DNA from 2 places in the Streptomyces sp. NPDC090083 genome. Region 1 is predicted to be linked to the other one. Evidence: riboswitches for the same ligand, from Rfam matches in the RefSeq annotation. Region 1 holds a riboswitch; the other holds the start of a gene.
The links. Region 1 has a riboswitch for cobalamin ahead of ACIPTO_RS10990 (ribonucleoside-diphosphate reductase subunit alpha). Riboswitches for the same ligand answer to the same signal wherever they lie in the genome.

Region 1 (15,291 bases):
CACCGAATCGACATGACGATATGCGGACGAGGTCTTTCGCCGCGGTGACGCCGTGACCTAGATTGCCTGCGCATTACACAGGTGATCAGCGTGGGGACGGAGCCGAGAAATGTCAGATGTGCCCGAAGTTCCGCCCGAAGCGGGGCTACCGCTGGTGACACCGGCCCGTGTCGTCATCGCCGTGTGTCTCGTCGCGCCGTTCGTGGCGCTGCTCTGGGTCGGCTCCTACGCGAAGGTCGACCCCACGTTCATCGGCATCCCGTTCTTCTACTGGTACCAGATGCTCTGGGTGCTGGTCTCGACCGCGCTGACGATGACCGCCTACAAGCTGTGGCAGCGCGACCAGCGGACCCGCCATGGAGGTAACCGGTGAACGACGGCGTGAACGGCGTCGCACTCGGCGTCTTCATCTTCTTCTTCCTGGCCGTCACGGTCCTGGGCTTCCTGGCGGCACGCTGGCGCCGGGCCGACAACGAGCACAGTCTCGACGAATGGGGCCTGGGCGGACGGTCGTTCGGCACCTGGGTCACCTGGTTCCTGCTCGGCGGCGACCTCTACACGGCCTACACGTTCGTGGCGGTCCCGGCGGCGGTCTACGCGGCGGGCGCGGCGGGCTTCTTCGCGGTGCCGTACACGATCCTCGTCTACCCGTTGATCTTCACCTTCCTCCCCCGTCTCTGGTCGGTGTCGCACCGGCACGGTTACGTGACGACCTCGGACTTCGTGCGCGGCCGCTTCGGCTCGAAGAGCCTGTCGCTGGCGGTGGCGATCACCGGCATCCTCGCGACCATGCCGTACATCGCGCTCCAACTGGTCGGCATCCAGGCCGTGCTGGACGTCATGGGGGTGGGCGGCAGCGCCGACTCCAACTGGTTCGTGAAGGACCTGCCGCTGCTGATCGCGTTCGCCGTGCTGGCCGCGTACACCTACTCGTCCGGGCTGCGCGCGCCCGCGCTGATCGCGTTCGTGAAGGACGGCCTGATCTACCTCGTGATCGCGGTGGCGATCATCTACATCCCGATCAAGCTCGGCGGGTTCGACGACATCTTCAGCGCGGCCGGCGCCAAGTTCAAGGCGGCGGGAGCGGGCGGGCTCGTGCCCGCGCCGGCGGGCCAGTGGACGTACGCCACACTGGCGTTGGGCTCGGCCCTGGCCCTGTTCATGTACCCGCACTCGATCACGGCGACGCTCTCCTCGAAGAGCCGCAACGTGATCCGCCGCAACACCACGATCCTGCCGCTGTATTCGCTGATGCTGGGCCTGCTCGCGCTGCTCGGCTTCATGGCGATCGCGGCCGGAGTCAAGGTCACCAACGGCCAGTTGGCGATCCCGCAGCTGTTCGAGGACATGTTCCCCGACTGGTTCGCGGGCGTGGCGTTCGCGGCGATCGGCATCGGGGCGCTCGTCCCCGCGGCGATCATGTCCATCGCGGCGGCGAACCTCTTCACCCGCAACATCTACAAGGACTTCATCAAGCCGGACGCGACCCCGGCCCAGGAGACGAAGGTCTCGAAGATCGTCTCCCTGCTGGTGAAGGTGGGCGCCCTCGCCTTCGTCCTGACGATGGACAAGACGGTGGCGATCAACTTCCAGCTCCTGGGCGGCATCTGGATCCTGCAGACCTTCCCGGCCCTGGTGGGCGGCCTGTTCACCCGCTGGTTCCACCGCTGGGCCCTCCTCGCCGGCTGGGCGGTCGGCATGATCTACGGCACCCTCGCCGCGTACGGCGTCGCCTCCCCCACCCAGGCCCACTTCGGCGGCTCGTCGAAGGAGATCCCCGGCATCGGCGAGATCGGCTACATCGGCCTGACGGCGTTCGTGATGAACGTCGTGGTGACCGTGGTCCTCACCTTCGCCCTGAAGGCCTTCAAGGCCCCCGAGGGCGTCGACGAGACCAGCCCGTCCGACTACACGGCCGACGCGGGCGACCCGGGCGTGGAGGAAGAGCTGCCCGTGATCGCCGGTCACTGAGATCCCCAGGGGCGACCGGCAACGACGGACCCGCGGCGGGCCACCGAGGGCACCCCCTCGGTGGCCCGCCGTTCGTCCACACTGGCCCCCATGGACTTCCTCATCCGCCGGGCGGACCCCACCGAGTACGAGCCCCTCGGCACCCTCACGGCACACGCGTACCTGGACGACGGCCTTCTCGACTACGGCGAGACCGACCCCTATCTCCCGGTGCTGAAGGACGTGGCAGGCCGGGCCGCGGCCGCCGAGGTCCTCGTCGCGGTGGACGGCGACCGTCTCCTCGGCGGAGTCACCTTCGTCCCGGGCCCCGGCCCGGTCGCCGACATAGCCCGCCCCGGAGAGGCGGAGATCCGCGCCCTCGCGATCCACCGCGCCGCCCGCGGCAGAGGCGCCGGCGAGGCCCTGGTCCGGGCCTGCGTCGACCGCGCCCGGGCCCTGGACGGCTGCACGGCCCTGGTCCTCTCGACCCAGTCCGGCATGCGCGCGGCCCACCGCATCTACGAACGCCTCGGTTTCGTCCGTACCCCGGACCGCGACTGGAATCCCGTGCCGCACCTGGACGATCTCACTCTGCTCACCTATGAGCTGACACTCTGAAACCACCGCGACACAACATCTGGTGGTGATGTGACAGGCGAGCACAAGATGTATGCTCATGCTCGCTGTCGCCGCAGGGGAATCCGGTGCGAATCCGGAACTGTCCCGCAACGGTGTACTTGTGCGTATACGCGCACATGGCCAGTCCGAGGACCTGCCGACGGCGCGCGCCCGGCCACCCGGCCGGACGCATGACGTCCGGGCCTCGTGGAGTGGGCCGGTGGACGCGACGCCCCCGTGCGCTCGTGTACTGCCGCCTGCCCTCGGCGAGGCCCCGTGCCGAGCGAGGGAGAGCCCCACCGTGACCATCGCGCCAGCAGAGCCGGCATCAGCGAACCGGGCCACCGACACGATCGTCCCCGGAACCGACGTTCCCGGAACGACCGTTCCCGGAGCCGACGGTCCCGGTACCGCGATCCTGCGGACCCTGACCGAGCTGACCGCCGACCTCCCCGACGCCGACCCCGGCCGGGTCGCCGCCGCCACGTTGCGCGGCCGGTCCGCGCAGGCGGACGTGACGGAACTGCGCGAGCTGGCCACGGAGGCGGCCGCCGGCCTCATCTCCGAGGATCCCGTCTACTCCCGGCTCGCCGCCCGGCTGCTGACGATCAGCATCGCGGCCGAGGCCGCCTCCCAGGGCGTCACGAGCTTCACCGAGTCCGTCGCCGTGGGCCACCGCGAGGGCCTCATCGCGGACCGCACCGCCGACTTCGCGACGCTGCACGCGGCCCGCCTGGACTCGCTGGTCGCCGCCTCACTGGCGGAGGGCGCCGACGACCGCTTCGGCTACTTCGGCCTGCGCACCCTGTACAGCCGCTACCTCCTGCGGCACCCGATCACCCGCAAGGTCGTCGAGACCCCCCAGCACTTCATGCTCCGGGTCGCGGCCGGCCTCGCGGAGGACGACAGCACCCGCGCCCTGGACGAGGTCGCCTCGCTGTACCGCCTGATGAGCCGCCTGGACTACCTTCCGTCCTCCCCCACGCTCTTCAACTCCGGCACGCGCCACCCCCAGATGTCGTCCTGCTACCTCCTCGACTCCCCGCTGGACGAGCTGGACTCCATCTACGACCGCTACCACCAGGTGGCCCGCCTCTCGAAGCACGCCGGCGGCATCGGGCTGTCGTACTCCCGTATCCGCAGCCGGGGTTCGCTGATCCGCGGCACCAACGGGCACTCGAACGGCATCGTCCCCTTCCTGAAGACGCTGGACGCCTCGGTCGCCGCGGTGAACCAGGGCGGCCGGCGCAAGGGTGCCGCCGCGGTGTACCTGGAGACCTGGCACTCCGACATCGAGGAGTTCCTGGAGCTGCGGGACAACACCGGTGAGGACGCCCGCCGTACGCACAACCTGAACCTCGCGCACTGGATCCCGGACGAGTTCATGCGCCGGGTGAACGCGGACGGCGACTGGTCGCTGTTCTCCCCCGCGGACGTGCCCGAGCTGGTCGACCTGTGGGGCGACGAGTTCGACGCCGCGTACCGCGAGGCCGAGGCGAAGGGCCTGGCGAAGAAGACCCTCCCGGCCCGTGACCTCTACGGCCGGATGATGCGCACCCTCGCGCAGACCGGCAACGGCTGGATGACCTTCAAGGACGCGGCCAACCGCACCGCCAACCAGACGGCCGAGCCGGGCCACACGGTCCACTCCTCGAACCTCTGCACGGAGATCCTTGAGGTCACGGACGACGGCGAGACGGCGGTCTGCAACCTCGGTTCGGTGAACCTGGGCGCGTTCGTCGTCGACGGCGACATCGACTGGGAGCGGCTGGACGAGACGGTCCGCACGGCCGTCACGTTCCTGGACCGCGTGGTCGACATCAACTTCTACCCGACCGAGCAGGCGGGCCGTTCCAACGCCCGCTGGCGTCCGGTGGGTCTGGGGGCGATGGGCCTCCAGGACGTCTTCTTCAAGCTGCGCGTCCCCTTCGACTCGCCGCAGGCGCAGGCGCTGTCGTCCCGGATCGCCGAGCGCATCATGCTCGCCGCGTACGAGGCGTCCGCCGAACTCGCCGAGCGCAACGGCCCGTTGCCGGCCTGGGAGAAGACCCGTACGGCCCGCGGTGTCCTGCACCCCGACCACTACGGCGTCGAGCTGACCTGGCCGGAGCGCTGGGCGGCCCTGCGGGAACGTATCGCCCGGACCGGCATGCGCAACTCGCTCCTGCTGGCGATCGCCCCGACCGCCACCATCGCCTCGATCGCGGGCGTCTACGAGTGCATCGAGCCGCAGGTCTCCAACCTGTTCAAGCGCGAGACGCTCTCCGGCGAGTTCCTCCAGGTCAACTCCTACCTGGTGGACGAGTTGAAGCGGCTCGGCGTGTGGGACGCCCGCACCCGCGAGGCGCTGCGCGAGGCCAACGGCTCGGTGCAGGCGTTCAGTTGGATCCCGGCGGACGTCCGCGCCCTGTACCGCACGGCGTGGGAGATCCCGCAGCGCGGCCTGATCGACATGGCCGCCGCCCGCACCCCGTTCCTGGACCAGTCCCAGTCCCTGAACCTGTTCCTGGAGACGCCGACGATCGGCAAGCTCTCCTCGATGTACGCGTACGCCTGGAAGCAGGGTCTGAAGACGACGTACTACCTGCGCTCCCGCCCGGCGACCCGCATCGCCCGCGCGGCCCAGGCCCAGGCCCAGACCCAAACCCCCATCCCGGTGCAGCAGTTGACCCCCGACGAAGACGCGGTGGCCTGCTCCCTCGAAAACCCCGAGTCCTGCGAGGCCTGCCAGTGATGACCAGCGAAGCCAAGAACCTTCTCGACCCGGGCTTCGAGCTGACCCTCCGCCCCATGCGCTACCCGGACTTCTACGAGCGCTACCGGGACGCGATCAAGAACACCTGGACCGTCGAGGAGGTCGACCTCCACTCGGACGTCGCCGACCTCGCGAAGCTGTCGCCGGGTGAGCAGCACATGATCGGGCGGCTGGTCGCGTTCTTCGCGACGGGTGACTCGATCGTGGCGAACAACCTGGTGCTGACGCTGTACAAGCACATCAACTCCCCCGAGGCCCGGCTGTACCTGAGCCGCCAGCTGTTCGAGGAGGCCGTGCACGTCCAGTTCTATCTGACGCTGCTCGACACCTACCTCCCCGACCCGGAGGACCGGGCGGCCGCCTTCGCCGCGGTGGAGAACATCCCCTCCATCCGCGAGAAGGCCGAGTTCTGCTTCAAGTGGATCAACGAGGTCGAGAAGCTGGAGAGCCTGCAGACCCAGGCCGACCGCCGCCGCTTCCTCCTCAACCTGATCTGCTTCGCCGCGTGCATCGAGGGCCTGTTCTTCTACGGCGCGTTCGCGTACGTCTACTGGTTCCGCAGCCGGGGTCTCCTGCACGGTCTCGCCACCGGCACCAACTGGGTGTTCCGCGACGAGACCATGCACATGAGCTTCGCCTTCGAGGTGGTCGACACCGTCCGCAAGGAGGAGCCGGAGCTGTTCGACGACCTGCTCCAGCAGCAGGTCACGGACATGCTGAAGGAGGCCGTCGAGGCGGAGCTGCAGTTCGGGCGCGACCTGTGCGGCGAGGGTCTGCCGGGCATGAACACCGACTCGATGCGCCAGTACCTGGAGTGCGTCGCGGACCAGCGTCTCCAGCGGCTCGGGTTCGCGCCGGTGTACGGCTCCGAGAACCCCTTCTCCTTCATGGAGTTGCAGGGCGTGCAGGAGCTGACGAACTTCTTCGAGCGCCGCCCGTCGGCGTACCAGGTCGCCGTGGAGGGCACGGTCGACCTGGACGAGGACTTCTGACCGCGGAGCCGTAGGAACGGGTAAGGGCTCGGACGGCCCATGGAGCTTCCATGGGCCGTCCATGGACCTCCTATGGAGCGGCAAAGTTCTTGAGGCGCGCCTGTTCGGGGCTCGTCGGGCCCGGATAGCTTCTGCCCGTTGTGACATGTCACGCACAACAGCCTCACCGAACGTACAAAGTGTCATGCCCATGACGACGTTCAACGCCGCCGCTACGCGCGTCACAGGCCTGCCACCAGCGCCGAGGAACCCCACTCCAACGACGGAGGCAGCACCCCCATGCGTGAAAAGCCCAGACGGAGCCTGCGAAGACTACTGACCGCCGCCCTGCCCGCCCTCGCCCTGAGCGTCTTCGGCCTGGTGGCCGCGACGCCCGCCGGCGCGCAGCCCGCCCCCCACGCGGCCGTCCAGTCGGCCCAGGCTTCCAAGGTCACCCAGAACGCGAAGGCCCTGACCGCCCCCGCGGCCCAGGCCGTCCACGCGACCGGCAAGGCCGGGCAGAAGGTGCCGACCGAGCGCCTCTGCGCGACCGCGGCCCCCGGCTCGGCGTCCTGCTTCGCCCAGCGGCGCACCGACATCAAGCAGCGGCTGGCCGCGGCCGTGCACCCGGACGCCGCGGCCGCGGTGTCCGGGCTGAGCCCGGCCAACCTGCACAGCGCGTACGCGCTCCCCTCGACCGGCGGCTCCGGCCTCACGGTCGCGGTGGTCGACGCGTACAACGACCCCAACGCCGAGTCGGACCTGGCCACCTACCGCTCGAACTTCGGCCTGTCCGCCTGCACCAAGGCCAACGGCTGCTTCAAGCAGGTCAGCCAGACCGGCTCCACCACCTCGCTGCCGAGCAACGACAGCGGCTGGGCCGGCGAGGAAGCGCTCGACATCGACATGGTCAGCGCGGTCTGCCCGAACTGCAACATCATTCTGGTGGAGGCCACGTCGGCCACCGACGCCAACCTCGGCACCGCCGAGAACGAGGCCGTCGCCCTGGGCGCGAAGTTCGTCTCCAACAGCTGGGGCGGCTCCGAGTCCTCCTCGCAGACCAGCGAGGACACCTCGTACTTCAAGCACCCGGGCGTCGCGATCACCGTCTCCTCCGGTGACGAGGCCTACGGCGCCGAGTACCCGGCGACGTCCCAGTACGTGACGGCAGTCGGCGGCACCGCGCTGTCGACGTCGTCCAACTCCCGCGGCTGGACCGAGTCCGTGTGGAAGACCAGCAGCAGCGAGGGCACCGGCTCCGGCTGCTCCGCCTACGACGCGAAGCCGAGCTGGCAGACCGACACCGGCTGCACCAAGCGCATGGAGGCCGACGTCTCCGCCGTGGCCGACCCCGCCACCGGCGTGGCCGTCTACGACACCTACGGCGGCTCCGGCTGGGCGGTCTACGGCGGCACCAGCGCCTCGTCCCCGATCATCGCGGGCGTCTACGCGCTGGCCGGCACCCCCGGTTCCAGCGACTACCCGGCGAAGTACCCCTACTCCCACACCAGCAACCTGTACGACGTCACCAGCGGCAACAACGGCTCCTGCTCGACGGCGTACTTCTGCACCGCCGAGACCGGCTACGACGGCCCGACCGGCTGGGGCACCCCGGACGGCACCGCCGCCTTCACCTCCGGCACCACCACGGGCAACACCGTGACCGTCACCAACCCGGGCAGCCAGTCCACCGCGACCGGCAGCGCGGCCAGCCTCCAGATCTCGGCCTCGGACAGCGCGGGCGCGACCCTCACCTACAGCGCGAGCGGGCTGCCCACCGGCCTGTCGATCAGCAGCTCGACCGGGCTGATCTCCGGCACCGCGTCCACCGCCGGCACCTACGCCGTGACGGTGACCGCGACCGACTCCACCGGCGCCTCCGGCTCGGCCTCCTTCACCTGGACGGTCAGCACCTCCGGCGGCGGCACCTGCACCTCGACCCAGCTGCTGGGCAACGCGGGCTTCGAGTCGGGCAACACCACCTGGACCGCGAGCAGCGGGGTCATCACCAACGACTCCGGCGAGGCCGCGCACGCGGGCTCGTACTACGCGTGGCTCGACGGCTACGGCTCGACCCACACCGACACGCTGTCCCAGTCGGTGACCGTCCCGTCCGGCTGCAAGGCCACCTTCACCTTCTACCTGCACATCGACACCGCGGAGACCACGACCAGCACGGCGTACGACAAGCTGACGGTCACCGCCGGTTCGACCACGCTCGCGACGTACTCGAACCTGAACAAGGCCTCCGGGTACGCGCAGAAGAGCTTCGACCTGTCCTCCTTCGCCGGCTCCACCGTCACGCTGAAGTTCAGCGGCGTCGAGGACTCCTCCCTCCAGACCAGCTTCGTCCTCGACGACACCGCCGTGACGACCAGCTGACCTCCGTATGAGCTGGGCCCCGGTCGTCTCGCAGCGGCCGGGGTCCTGTCATGTCCACGAATATCGTGCTGCTCACGAGGGATCCGGATGCGTCCGTGACACGTCGAAGAGGCAAAGGAGGCCCCCCATGCGCCGATCGATTCTTGGTCCGTCCCTCGCCGTCGCCACCCTGGCGCTCGCCCTCACGGGCTGCGGCTCGAAGTCCGACACCGGCAGCGCCACCGTGTCCCCGTCGTCCTCCCCCTCCCCCACACCGAGCAGCAGCAGGGCGGCCTGCGCGGCGAAGGAGACCCTGGCCGCGACCGACACGAACGGCACGTTCTGTCTGACGACCGGCTCCACCGTCCGCATTCTGCTGGACGGGACGACGGCCCGGCCCTGGGCCCCGGTGAAGACCGTGGGCAGCGGTCTGAAGGCCACCAACAGCGGCATCCTGATCCGGCCCGGCGACGCGAGCAACGCCTACCAGGCGGTCTCGGCCGGGACCGTGAAGCTCACGTCGTCCCGGCCGCTGTGTGCCACCGCGCCGCACAAGATCTCGTGCAAGGGCATTCAGGAGTGGTCGGTCACCGTCGTGGTGTCGAAGCCATGAGCCGGTGCGCGGTCCGGATCTGACGGTCGACGCGCCGGTCGTGCGCGATGCCGAGCAGCGAGGGGAAGGTCACGGCCACGAGGATGCCGGCGACGGTGAGCAGGGCGATGAGGTTGTCCATGGCGGTGTTCATGGACATGAGTCTCATCCTGTTGACTCCTTACCGTGAGTGGCAGGACTGCCGCACACCCTCGATTTACTGCCATCCGGGGCGCACACTGGCAGCATGCTGACGAACGTGGCCGTGGTCCTGCTCGACGGAGTGCACCCCTTCGAACTCGGCGTGGTCTGCGAGGTGTTCGGCCTCGACCGCAGCGACGAGGGGCTCCCGGTCTACGACTTCGCCGTCGCCTCGGCCGAGGGCCCGGAGCTCTCCACCCACGCGGGCTTCTCTCTGGCCGTCGAACACGGCCTGGAACGGCTGGAGACCGCGGACCTCGTCTGCGTGCCGGCGGGTGCCACCTACGCGGCGCGCGAGTACCCGGAGGAACTCCTCGACGCCCTGCGCCGGGCCGTCGACCGGGGTGCCCGGGTGCTCAGCGTCTGCTCGGGGGTGTTCGTGCTGGCCGCCGCCGGACTGCTGGACGGGCGGCGCTGCGCGGTGCACTGGCACCACGCCGAGCTGCTGGCCCGGCGCTACCCGAAGGTCGTCGTGGAACCCGACGTGCTGTACGTCGACGCGGACCCGGTGATCACCTCGGCGGGCACCGCGGCCGGCATCGACGCCTGTCTGCATCTCGTGCGCAAGGAGCAGGGTCCTGAGGTCGCCAACGCGATCGCCCGGCGGATGGTCGTGCCGCCGCACCGCGACGGCGGCCAGGCCCAGTACATCGAGCGGCCGCTGCCGCGCACGCGGTGCGACACGGTCGGCGAGGTGCTGGTGTGGATGGCGGAGCACCTCGACCAGGAGGTCACCGTCGAGCAGCTCGCCGCCCGTGCCCTGATGTCACCGCGTACCTTCGCCCGCCGCTTCCAGCAGGAGACCGGGACCACGCCCTACCGCTGGATCCTGCGTCAACGGGTGCTGCTGGCGCAGCAGTTGCTGGAGGGGACGGACGAGACGATGGACGTGATCGCCTGGCGGACCGGCTTCGGCACCGCACCCGCCCTGCGCCACCAGTTCGTCCGGGCGCTCGGCACCACGCCGAACGCCTACCGGCGCACGTTCAGGGGCCCGGAGGCCGCCTGAACGCACGCCGGTCACCGTCACCTCGACACGGGCCTGAGCAGCAGCCTGTTGGGCCGCAGGGTGATGCCGACACGGGTGGCGTCGTCCGAGCCGGACACCTGCTCGAAGCGGTACCTCGCCGCCACCGCCGCCGTGATCAGGCTCAGTTGGGCCATCGAGAAGTGGTCACTGGGACACTTCCGGTTGCCGTTGCTGAACGGGCTCATGGCGAACTTCGGTACGTCCTTGGAGCGTTCCGGAAGCCAGCGGTCGGGATCGAACTCGACGTTGTGGTCATACGAACGCGCGTCGCGCTGGATCGCGTACGGACTGTAGATGATGTCGGCCCCGGCCGGAATCCGATAGCCGCCCAGATCGGTGTCCGCGAGCGCCCGCCGCGTCAATATCCATACGGCGGGGCGCAAGCGCATCGCCTCGACGACGACATTGTTCGTGTGCGTCAGCTTCCGGACGTCGTCGAATGCCACCGGGCGACCACCCGTCACGGATTCGACCTCTTCGCGTATCTTGTCGGCGTGTTCCGGGTGTTCGGTGAGGACCTGGAGCAGCCACATGATCGTGGACGCGATTGTTTCGCTTCCCGGGGTGAGGATCGCGACGACCTGGTCGTGGATCTCCTGTTCCCCGATGGGCTCGCCATTGTCGTCCGTCGCCTCCAGCAATGCCGTCAGCAAATCGTCCGGCTTTTGACCAGATGCCCGTCGTTCGGCGACGATCTCGTCGACCAGGAGATGCAAATCGGCCAGCGCCCGGTTGAATTCCCGGTTGGCCGGCAGAGGCAGCCGGTAGAGCGGTCCCGCCGGTACCACCATCCGCCGGTACATGCCCCGGAAGACGGTGGCGAGCGCGACGCACAGCCGCTCGGCCCGCTCGTCCATGAAGTCGCCGCGCAGCAGACAGCGGGCCGCGATCCGCACGGCGACCCGGAAGGACTCGGAGGTGCAGTCGATCGTCCCGCCCATCGCCCAGCGCTCGGTGAGCGCGTGTGCCTCCTCCTCCATGATCGGCCCGTAGGCGGGGATCGCGTCGAGTTTGAACGCGGGCTGGATGATGCGCCGTTGGCGTCGGTGGGTGGGTCCGTTGGCGGTGGCCACGCCCTCCTTGCCGAGCAGTCCCTCCAGGGACTCCCAGAGCGGGCCCGCGATGATGAAGTCCGGGTTCAGCGCGAGCGCTCCGGTGAGGGCCGGCGCGGTGACGGCGTAGACGGTCTTCGGTCCGAGGCGGAGCCTCACGACGTCGCCGTGGTCGCGGAGTTGGGCCATGAAGGCCAGGGGGTCGCGGACCAGCTTCCAGCCGTGGCCGAGAAGCGGGACCCTGCCGCCCGCGACGGGCGGCTCAAGCAGCTCCGGTGCCTCGGGGGCCGCGGGCTTCACAGACTCGACGGTCATTTCTCACCTGCCGCTTCGTTGTTGACGTACGGGGGTGTGGACCGGTCGTCCCAGCTGTCGACCATGTAACGGCCGGACTCGTGGTGGAACCAGTAGACGGAACTGAACCAGTTCCGCATGTTTCCGAGATTGGCCCGTACGGCCGCGCCCAGTTCCGCTCCCCGTGCCGTTCCGTCGTCGAGGCGGTCGGCGAGCCGTAATGTCTCGCGTTCCGCCTCCAGGAATTCGGCTATGCATTCCTCGATACGGCGCCTCAGTTCGGCGACCGCTTCTTCGAGGGTCAGCCCTTCGTGTTTGACGAGACTGATGCCGAGATTGTGGACCTCGTCGCCCGCGATTTCCTTGGGCAGTGAGCAGAGGTCGTTGTACCAGGCGGCGAACTCCTGACTCAGCAGGGCCGCCCGGCGATATCCTGAGCTTTTCCGCACGCTGTCCGGGAGTTCGCAGTCCGCGCTCGCCTCCAGCAGATCCGTCCAGATCCAGTGGGCGAAGGTGAGCCGGCGCAGTGCGAGGTATTCGTCGACCGTGGGGACGATTCCCTCGGTGCGATTGCGGAATTCACGGTCGTAGGCCTCGATGACGGCGTGGAAGTGGCGGGCGAACCGCGCGTTCCAGGTGTCGGGGAGGAACGAGTAGATCCGCGTCATGCTGTCGGCGAACCCGGCGACCAGCGGATCCGGGTGGAGCAGGTGGTGCCGTGGTGCATCGAGTGCAGCATGCAACCGGAACCTCAACCGCCGCCAGGCGTCGGGGCGTTCGTGCACGATGTCCCGGTCGTGTCGGTCGTCCCAGACGAAGAACCACGCGCTGAAGTCCGCTATCGCCTGGAGCACCTCGTCCGGGGCGCCCAAGTAGTACCCGGCCATCAGGTCCGTGTAGCAAAGACCGTCGGCATATTCCCGTACCTTCTCCGCCGGCATGAGGCGTTTTTCGAGGAGCCAGACACGTGTCTTCTCCTGGAGCCTCGGCCAATACGGATGCAGTCGCCGGGGAAACGCCGCCTCGATCACCGGGAGAGAGAGCGACGGTGGAACCGCGATCGCCGTCGTCGCCGTTGTCGTTGTGGTGCTGTGTGAGAAAGCAGGCACGAACAAACCCCTCTCAGCCGCCAGTTGCGCACGCCCCTCCCGCCGTGCCGGGCGTGCGCCGTTGCGTATCCCCGCACTTCCCATTCAGCACCACAACTGACCGTTCTGGGAACGGATTTGCTCCCTTCACTACCCCCAAGTGCCGAGAATCCCCCCTTGCGTGACCGATTCTGGATCACTACGCGAGCACAAACGATCGGATGTGCGAGGAACATGCGAACGGCGCCTGGTCAGGGAGGTGCTCCTGAACAGACGCCGTGCGGAAGGGAGACGGGACGACCGGCGGGGTCGGCCGGGTCAGTCGTTGGCGACCACGGGGTAGCGGGGCTCGTTCTCGGCCATCTGCCGCAGCGCGTCCTTGCGGTCCCGCTTGGAGAGCCGGTCGATGTACAGGTAGCCGTAGAGGTGGTCGGTCTCGTGCTGCAAACACCGTGCGAAGTAGCCGGTGCCGCGGACCTTGACGGGGTTGCCCTTCTCGTCCTGGCCGGTCACCTCGGCGTAGTCGGGCCGTGCGAGCGGCGCGTACGCGGTCGGCACGGACAGGCAGCCCTCGTTGCTCTCGTCCAGGTGACGCCGGTCGGCGGGCAGGTCGACGAGCCTGGGATTGCAGACGACACCGACGTGCCGCCTGCCCTCGTCGTCCTGGCAGTCGTAGACGAAGACCTTCAGGTCGACGCCGATCTGGTTGGCGGCGAGGCCGACGCCCTCGGCGGTGCGCTGCGAGGCGAACATGTCCGCCACCAGCGTCTCCAGCTCCGCACCGAACTCGGTGACGTCCCGGCACTCCTTGTGCAGCACCGGGTTCCCGACGACCGTGATCGCCCGGGAGGTCCCCCGCTCCCGCCAGGCCGCCTCACGCTCCTCGGTCTCCTCGGTGTCGATGACGAACCCCTCGTCATCCACGGGGAGCACGCCCACGTGCTGCTGATCGGTGTCCTGCTGCGCCATGCCGACGAACGCCTTCCTAAAGCCCAGGGGGAGAAGTTGCTGATACAGGGTACGTGGAGGCGCCCCTCAGGGGCGCGGGGAACTGTGCGACGGGCCGCGACGGCGCGGCACCCGGCCACCGGCCTCAGCAGACCTCTTCCAGGTCCCGCCAGTCCCGGGAGTCGGGGCTGTCGGCGACCCACCCGTCCAGCAACCCCCGTACCAGCGAAGCCGGCGCGGCCAGCCCGCACTCCCGCTCCGGCACCCACAACTGCCCGTCCGTGCGATGCCCCAGCGGACCGGGATGCCCGGGCTCACTGTGGTCATGCGGATCGAGATGCTCGCCGTCGCCCTCGTCGGACGGCATCCGCGACTCGGAACACATCCGGCACAGCAGCCGCACGGAGGACGACCAGTCCTCGGCCGCGAACCCCGCGTCGGCCGCCAGCTGCTCCAGCGCGTCCCGGTCGGCCTCGGTCGCGGCTTCGAGGAGCACCACCCACGTGGGCACCGGGGACGGCGCCCACAGCTCGATCTCGTCGAACACGGGATACGAGTGCCCGGCGGCGGTGGTCCGCTCCCCGTGCGGCACCCCGTCGTGGAGCACGACCTCGCCCCACCGCCGTCCGGACGACGGCAGCGGAATGGACAGCACCTCGATGCGGGCGGGATCCAGCCGCCGCCCCCACACCACCTCGGCCTCCCCCTCGGGAGAGAGCCGTACGGCCGCGCTGCCGAGATCCATCCCGGCCGGCTCACCCGCACCGGTGACCCCGCCCGGCACCCGCAGCCCGTACGCCTGCCAGGCCCGCCGCGCCAGCGGCCAGTCCTGCAGCGCGGTGGCCGCGATGCCCACGTTCCACCAGTCAGGTGCCCCGGCCTCCCGGTCGAGCAGCGCGACGGCCCGCAGTCCGGCCGCCCGCGCCTGCTCCCAGTCGTGCCGGAACTTGTGGAGCAGGGCGAGGTTGAACCAGGACTCGGACAGCCAGGGTTCAAGATCGGCGGCACGTGTCAGCAGTGCGCCCGCGTCCTCGTACCGACCGTCGCCGATCAGTGTGAACGCGCGGTCTGTGGCCTGCCGCCAGGAGGCGGAGGGCCGGTGCCGTCCCTTGCCGAAGATCCTCACGATTCCCGCCTGCCAGTTCCGTTCAGTGGGCTGGCCATGCCCCCGGACACCCTCTTCTTCGCATCCAACCACGTACGGCTGGAAGGGCGCTCATTACCCATGGGTTACCCAGCCGAGGGCAAGGTCAGACCGTCCCACGCGTCACCCACCGCCGCCCTGCCCGAGGCGCTTCGCGCCGCCGCCCTGACCGCACAGCACCCGGGCCAGTGCCTCCACGACCTCGGGAGCGTAGTCCCCCGCGGTCCCGAGGCGCAGCTCCTCCAGCGCCTGAAGCGGCCCGCCGGGGCCGCCTGCCCGGGTTTTCT
Region 2 (5,887 bases), on a different contig from region 1:
GTCGTGACCGGCGGCAGTTCCGGCATCGGACGCGCCGCCGCCGGGGCGCTCGCGCGGGCGGGGGCGAGTGTCGTCGTGGTGGCGCGCAAGGAGCGGGAACTGGCCGCCACGGTCGACGAGTTGACGGCGGACGGCTGCCGGGCGGCGTGGGTGAGCGCCGATCTGGGCACCCGCCAGGGCGTCCGGGCGGCGGGGGACGCGGCGGCCGAGGTGTTCGGGGAGCCGGACATCCTCGTGAACAGCGCGGGCATCAACCTGCGCCCGCCGATGGGCGAGTTGAGCGAGGACGTGTGGGACACCACGATGTCCCTGAACCTGGAGGCCCCCCATCTGCTGAGCCAGCGCTTCGGCCCCGGCATGGCCGAGCGCGGCTTCGGCCGGATCATCCACATCACCTCCCAGCAGGCACACCGCGCGTTCGCCCGGAGCGGCGCGTACGGCGTCTCCAAGGGCGCGCTGGAATCCCTGGCCCGCTCCCAGGCCGAGGCCTGGTCCCCGCACGGCGTCACCTGCAACACGCTGGTCCCGGGTTTCGTGATGACCCCGCTCAACGAACGGCTGTCGTCCGACCCGGACATGGTGGCGTCCCTGGCCGCCCGCACTCTCATCGGCCGCAACGGCCTCACCGAGGACTTCGCGGGCGCGACCGTGTTCCTGGCGAGCCGCGCCTCGGCGTACGTGACAGGGCAGTCGGTGTTCGTGGACGGCGGGTTCTCCGCGCACTGAAGCCGCGCACGCCAACACCTGGCGCACTGAAGCCTGTTGAGAACAGCGCGGGCCCGGAAGGCTCCGCCGGACGTGAAGGATGTGCCCCGTGTCCGAAGCCCCTGACATCGCGACCGCCTGGAGATCGCTCCTGGACCGCGAGCCCACGCTGCACTTCCTGCGCACCGCCCCGGCGTAGGGGCTCGCGCACTGGGCCTCGGCTACACCGTCCCGCTCCGCCGCCGCAGGAACCGGACCACCGGATGTCCCGGCCCGTGGGTCACCTCGGCATTGACCCCGTAGACGTCCTTGATGAGGGCGGGTGTGAGGACTTCGGTCGGGGTGCCCTCGGCGACGGTGCGGCCGGTGTGGAGGACGAGGAGGCGGTCGCAGTACATCGCGGCGAGGTTGAGGTCGTGGAGGGCGATGACGGTGGTGACCGGGAGGCCGGCGATCAGGTCGAGGAGGTCCAACTGGTGTTGGATGTCCAGATGGTTGGTCGGCTCGTCGAGGAGGAGTTCGCGGGGTTCCTGGGCCAAGGCGCGGGCGATCTGGGCGCGTTGGCGTTCGCCGCCGGAGAGGGTGTGCCAGGACTGGGCGGCGCGGTCGGTGAGGGCGGTGCGCTCCAGGGCCTCGGTGACGGCGCGCGCGTCGGCGGCCGACGCAGGCGACCAGGCCCGGCGGTGCGGGATGCGGCCGAGGGCGACGACCTCGCGGACGGTCAACTCGGTCTGGGTGTGGGCGTGTTGTTCAACGGTGGCGATGCGGCGGGCGGTTGCGCGGCGGCCCGTCTCGGGCAGCGGCCGGCCGTCCAGTGTGACGACACCGCTGGAGGTCGGGAGGACACCGGCCAGGAGGCGCAACAGCGTTGATTTTCCGGACCCGTTGGGGCCGAGGAGACCGACGGTCTCGCCGGGGCGCGGGGCGAGGGTGACGCCGTCGACGATGAGCCGCCCGTCGGTGAGGCGGGCCACCACCCGGTCCGCGTGCAGGCCGGTGCCCGGAGCGGGGATGCTCATGCCGTCCTCCGGCCTCGGTGCAGGACGGCCACGAACGCCGGCACGCCGATCAGCGACGTCACCACTCCCACCGGTACCTCCTGCGGGTCGACGACGGTACGGGCGAGGGTGTCCACCCACACCAGGAACACGGCCCCGGTCAGCGCCGTGACGGGCAGCAGTCGTACGTGACCGGGACCGGTGAGCGCGCGGGTGACGTGCGGCAGGACCAGGCCGACGAAGCCGATCGCCCCGGCGCAGCTGACCAGCACGGCGGTCAGGAGGGCCGTGGCGCACAGCAGGATCAGCCGGGCCCGGGCGACGTTCACGCCGAGGCCCGCCGCCGCCTCCTCGCCGAAGGCGAACGCGTCCAGGGTGGAGGCATGGCCGAGGCACACGACCAGGACGAGGGCCAACGCCACGGCGCACAGCAGGACTTGGCCCCAGTCCGCGCCGGAGAGCGAGCCGAGCAGCCAGAACAGCACGCCCTTGGTGGTCTCGGCGTCCGCCGAGGTCAGCACGGTGAACGAGGTCAGCGCGGAGAAGAGCTGCATGGCGGCCACGCCCGACAGCACCACCCGGTCCATGCTCGCGCCGAGGCTGTGGCTGAGCAGCATCACCAGCCCGAAGGAGAGCAGCGCACCGGCGAAGGCGCCCGCCGACAGCGACACGGCTCCGCCGCCCACGCCGAGCACCACGACGGCGACCGCTCCCGTGGACGCCCCGGAGGAGACGCCGAGCACGAACGGATCGGCCAGCGGATTGCGCAGCAGCGACTGCATGACCGCGCCGCACAGCGCCAGCCCGGCACCGCAGACGGCGGCGAGCAGCGTGCGGGGCATGCGCAGGTCCCAGACGATGCCGTCGCGCAGCGGCGCGAGGGTGCTCCGGCCGCCGCCGAGGTGGGACGCGACCGCCGCCCACACGTCGGCCGTGGAGATGTCGGCGGGTCCGATGGTCACCGCGACGGCGACGGAGACCACCAGCGCGACCAGTCCGCCGCCCGTCAACAGCAGGGTGCGGAGGGTCACTTGGCGAGTCCGAAGTCGCGCAGGCCGGCGGCGACCTGTTCGATCCCTTCGACGGTGCGGATGGAGGGGTTCATCGCCTGGCCGCTGAGCAGGATGTACCGCTTCTTCTTGACGGCGGTGAGGTTGCGGGTGGCGGCGTTGGTCTCCAGGAAGCGGATCTTCGCCTGGGCGGTCTCGGCGGTCTGCGACTTGCGGGTCAGATCGCCGAGGACGATGACGTCGGGGTCTCGGTCGGCGACGGTCTCCCAGTTGATCTGGGGCCACTCGTCGTGGGTGTCGGAGAAGGCGTTCCTGACGCCCACCGCCCGGGTGATGGCGCCGGGGGCGCCGCAGCAGCCGGCCAGGTAGGGCGACTGGGAGTTGGCGAACCAGTACATGAGGGAGGTGTCGGAGGCGTCAAGTCCCTTGGTGGCCTTGGTCACCCGCGCCTTCAGTCGCGTCACGAGCCGGTCGCCGCGTGCCTCGACGCCCATCGCCCGGGACAGGTCGCGTATCTCGCCGTAGACGGTGTCGAGGGTGAGCGGTGTGCTGCGCGAGCCGTCGCCGCCGCTGTCGTTGTCCTTGCCCGCGCAGTCGGCGGGCGAGACGTACGTCGGTACGCCCAGCTTCTCGAACTGTTCGCGGGTGGCGACTCCGCCCTTGCCGAGTGTCGAGACGAACGAGGCGGTGACGAAGTCGGGTTCGGCGTCGAGGACGTTCTCGAAGGAGGGGGCGTTGTCGGCGAGGCGCGGAACGGTCGCGTTGGCCTTCTCCAGGCCCTTGAGCACCGGGTCGGTCCAGGTGGCCGTGCCGGCCATGCGGTCGGCGAGGCCGAGGGAGAGCAGGATCTCTGTGGTGCCCTGGTTGAGCGAGACGACGTGCTGAGGGGCCGACTTGAGGGTGACCTTGTGCCCGCAGTCGGTGAGGGTGAGCGGGAATCCGGCCGCGGGCTTCTCCCTCTCGCCGTCGGCGCGGTCCTCCTCGGATCCGCCGCACGCGGTCAACAGCAGGGCGGGGGCGAGGAGAAGGGCCGCGGTACGGCGACGCAGCGGTACGGGGGTGGTACGGATCACGGGCACACCTTGCCTGTCGGGGCTCGAACGCGGAGCCTTGCCTACGAACTCCCCCTCGCCGAGGGCGGGAAGGCGCCAGCAGGTCTTCGGACTCGGGTTCGTCCGGACGGGGCGCCTTCCCGGTGTGTCACGTCCGGCCTCTTCGGCCGGCCCGCGCCGCACCAGTGGCGTCGAGTGCCCCGCCCGTCCCCCTCACCGCTGCGCGTCAGTTCCGGATTCGCACCGGATTCCCTGGCCTCGGTTGTGGCACGACTGGCGCGTACAACGTATCAAGATCGATGACCGGCACCCGTCACGGGGTCCGGCGGGCACGGAGGGACCAAGGAGGTCCGCGGCCGGGGCCTTCGGCGGTACGGTCGCTGGGACGCGGGAACTGGTTCGCTAGCTCACGGGAGAACCGACGTGACAGACGCAGGCTTCAGCGCGGCCGATGTGGACACCAGCAAGCCTCAATCGGCCCGTATGTACGACTACTTCCTCGGCGGCAAGGACAACTACCCGGTCGACGCGGCCGCCGCCGAGAAGGTCATCTCCTTGTTTCCCGCCGTCAGGGAGATGGCGCGGACGAACCGGGACTTCATGCACCGCGCCTCCCGGTCGCTGGCTGAGCGGGGCATCCGCCAGTTCCTGGATATAGGCACCGGAATACCGACCCGGCCGAACCTCCACCAGGTGGTCCAGGGGATCAACCCCAGCGCCCACGTGGTGTACGCGGACAACGACCCGATCGTCCTCCGCCATGCCGAAGCGCTCCTCCACAGCACCCCGGAGGGCAGCACCACCTACATCCAGGCCGATGTGCGCGAGCCGGGAAAGATCCTCGCGACGGCCAGGGACATCCTGGACTTCGACCAGCCGATCGCCCTGTCCCTGGTGGCGCTCCTGCACCTGGTCGCCGACGAGGACGAGCCCCGGCGCATCGTCGCCGAACTCCTCGACGCCCTGTCCCCCGGCAGTCACGTGGCCCTCTCCCACGCGACCGGAGACTTCGACCCGGAGACCTGGCAGCGCGTCGTCGAGGTCTACCGCCAGGGCGGCACGCCCGCGCAGGTACGCTCGCGCGACGAATTCGCCGGTTTCTTCACGGGACTTGAACTCATCGAACCGGGCATAGCACTCGCCGCGGACTGGCACCCCGAGCCGACCGGACACCCCGGCCGGACCGACCTGATCCCGCTGTACGCGGGGGTGGCCCGGAAGCCGTAGGACCGGAAGCCGTAGGACTATTGGGCCCCGTTCGAGGAATCGCTCCGGCTGAGTCTGCGGCGAAAAACGGACCGGGCGCGGTGATCTCGTCGATCACCGCGCCCGCCGTGGAGGGGAGTTGGTCACGCGGGGACGGGATCCTGCTCCGGTGAGGGAGCGTTCGCGTCCGGTCGGGCGGGGTTGAGGAGGCGCTCGGCGAGGGGAGCGAAGATCAGGCCCAGGGCCGCCCAGAGGATCAACTGCGCCGCTACCGAGTAGAAGCGGAAGCTGAAGAGCACGTCCGCCGGGAAGCCCGGATAGACGATGTTGCCCTTGGAGTCCTTCAGCGGGAGCGGGGTCTCGGTGGCCTGGTTGCCGAAGTTGGCCTTGTTGTACGAGAGATGGCCCAGCTGCGGCAGGAGCAGCATCACGATGCCGATCGCGACGACGAACGCGGCGCCCGCGAGGAGGGTCGCGTTCCAGTTGCCGTAGCGCTTCTGCAGGTACTTGCCGAGATAGACGGCGCCCGCGAGGAAGGCGATCGAGCAGACGACCATGATCAGGTACAGGGCGCTGCGCTGCTTGATGGTCTCTTCGTGGCCGATCGCGGGCGGGTTGGCCGGGTACTTCAGGAACGGCACCAGGTACATGCCGAGGAAGCCGCCGCCCGCGACGAGGAGGGCGAGGCTGCGGGCCCGGAGGCCTCCCGTGCGGCCGAGGCAGACCGTGTACGCGACGGCGAACAGGGCGCCCATCGCCATGCCGAAAAAGACCATGCCGACGCCGATGCCGACGTTGGCCTGGATGGTGCGGCTGAACAGGTCCGGGTCGGCTCCCTCGACGGGGATGCCCGCCGCCTTGTCCAGGGCGTTCTGCGCGGCGTCACGGCCGCTTTCGTAGTCGATGGCCTTCGCGA

Region 2: linked by a shared signal. The riboswitch ahead of ACIPTO_RS17340 (ABC transporter substrate-binding protein) and the one ahead of ACIPTO_RS10990 (ribonucleoside-diphosphate reductase subunit alpha) in region 1 are both predicted to bind cobalamin.

Annotation. Positions count from the first base shown of each region.
Region 1 covers NZ_JBIVED010000002.1:1,141,185-1,156,475, reverse strand. Annotated here, with positions in the region: gene ACIPTO_RS11005 (DUF3311 domain-containing protein) at 110-373, shown strand; gene mctP (monocarboxylate uptake permease MctP) at 370-1,971, shown strand; gene ACIPTO_RS10995 (GNAT family N-acetyltransferase) at 2,062-2,568, shown strand; cobalamin riboswitch at 2,614-2,745, shown strand; gene ACIPTO_RS10990 (ribonucleoside-diphosphate reductase subunit alpha) at 2,870-5,302, shown strand; gene ACIPTO_RS10985 (ribonucleotide-diphosphate reductase subunit beta) at 5,302-6,315, shown strand; gene ACIPTO_RS10980 (putative Ig domain-containing protein) at 6,595-8,676, shown strand; gene ACIPTO_RS10975 (hypothetical protein) at 8,804-9,268, shown strand; gene ACIPTO_RS10970 (hypothetical protein) at 9,243-9,416, opposite strand; gene ACIPTO_RS10965 (helix-turn-helix domain-containing protein) at 9,495-10,457, shown strand; gene ACIPTO_RS10960 (cytochrome P450) at 10,475-11,845, opposite strand; gene cyc1 (epi-isozizaene synthase) at 11,842-12,933, opposite strand; gene def (peptide deformylase) at 13,231-13,881, opposite strand; gene ACIPTO_RS10945 (hypothetical protein) at 14,006-14,986, opposite strand; gene ACIPTO_RS10940 (HD-GYP domain-containing protein) at 15,128-15,291, opposite strand, start outside.
Region 2 covers NZ_JBIVED010000004.1:471,000-476,886, forward strand. Annotated here, with positions in the region: gene ACIPTO_RS17325 (SDR family NAD(P)-dependent oxidoreductase) at 1-726, shown strand, start outside; gene ACIPTO_RS17330 (ABC transporter ATP-binding protein) at 927-1,724, opposite strand; gene ACIPTO_RS17335 (iron chelate uptake ABC transporter family permease subunit) at 1,721-2,734, opposite strand; gene ACIPTO_RS17340 (ABC transporter substrate-binding protein) at 2,731-3,792, opposite strand; cobalamin riboswitch at 3,846-4,058, opposite strand; gene ACIPTO_RS17345 (SAM-dependent methyltransferase) at 4,189-4,992, shown strand; gene ACIPTO_RS17350 (CbtA family protein) at 5,115-5,887, opposite strand, start outside.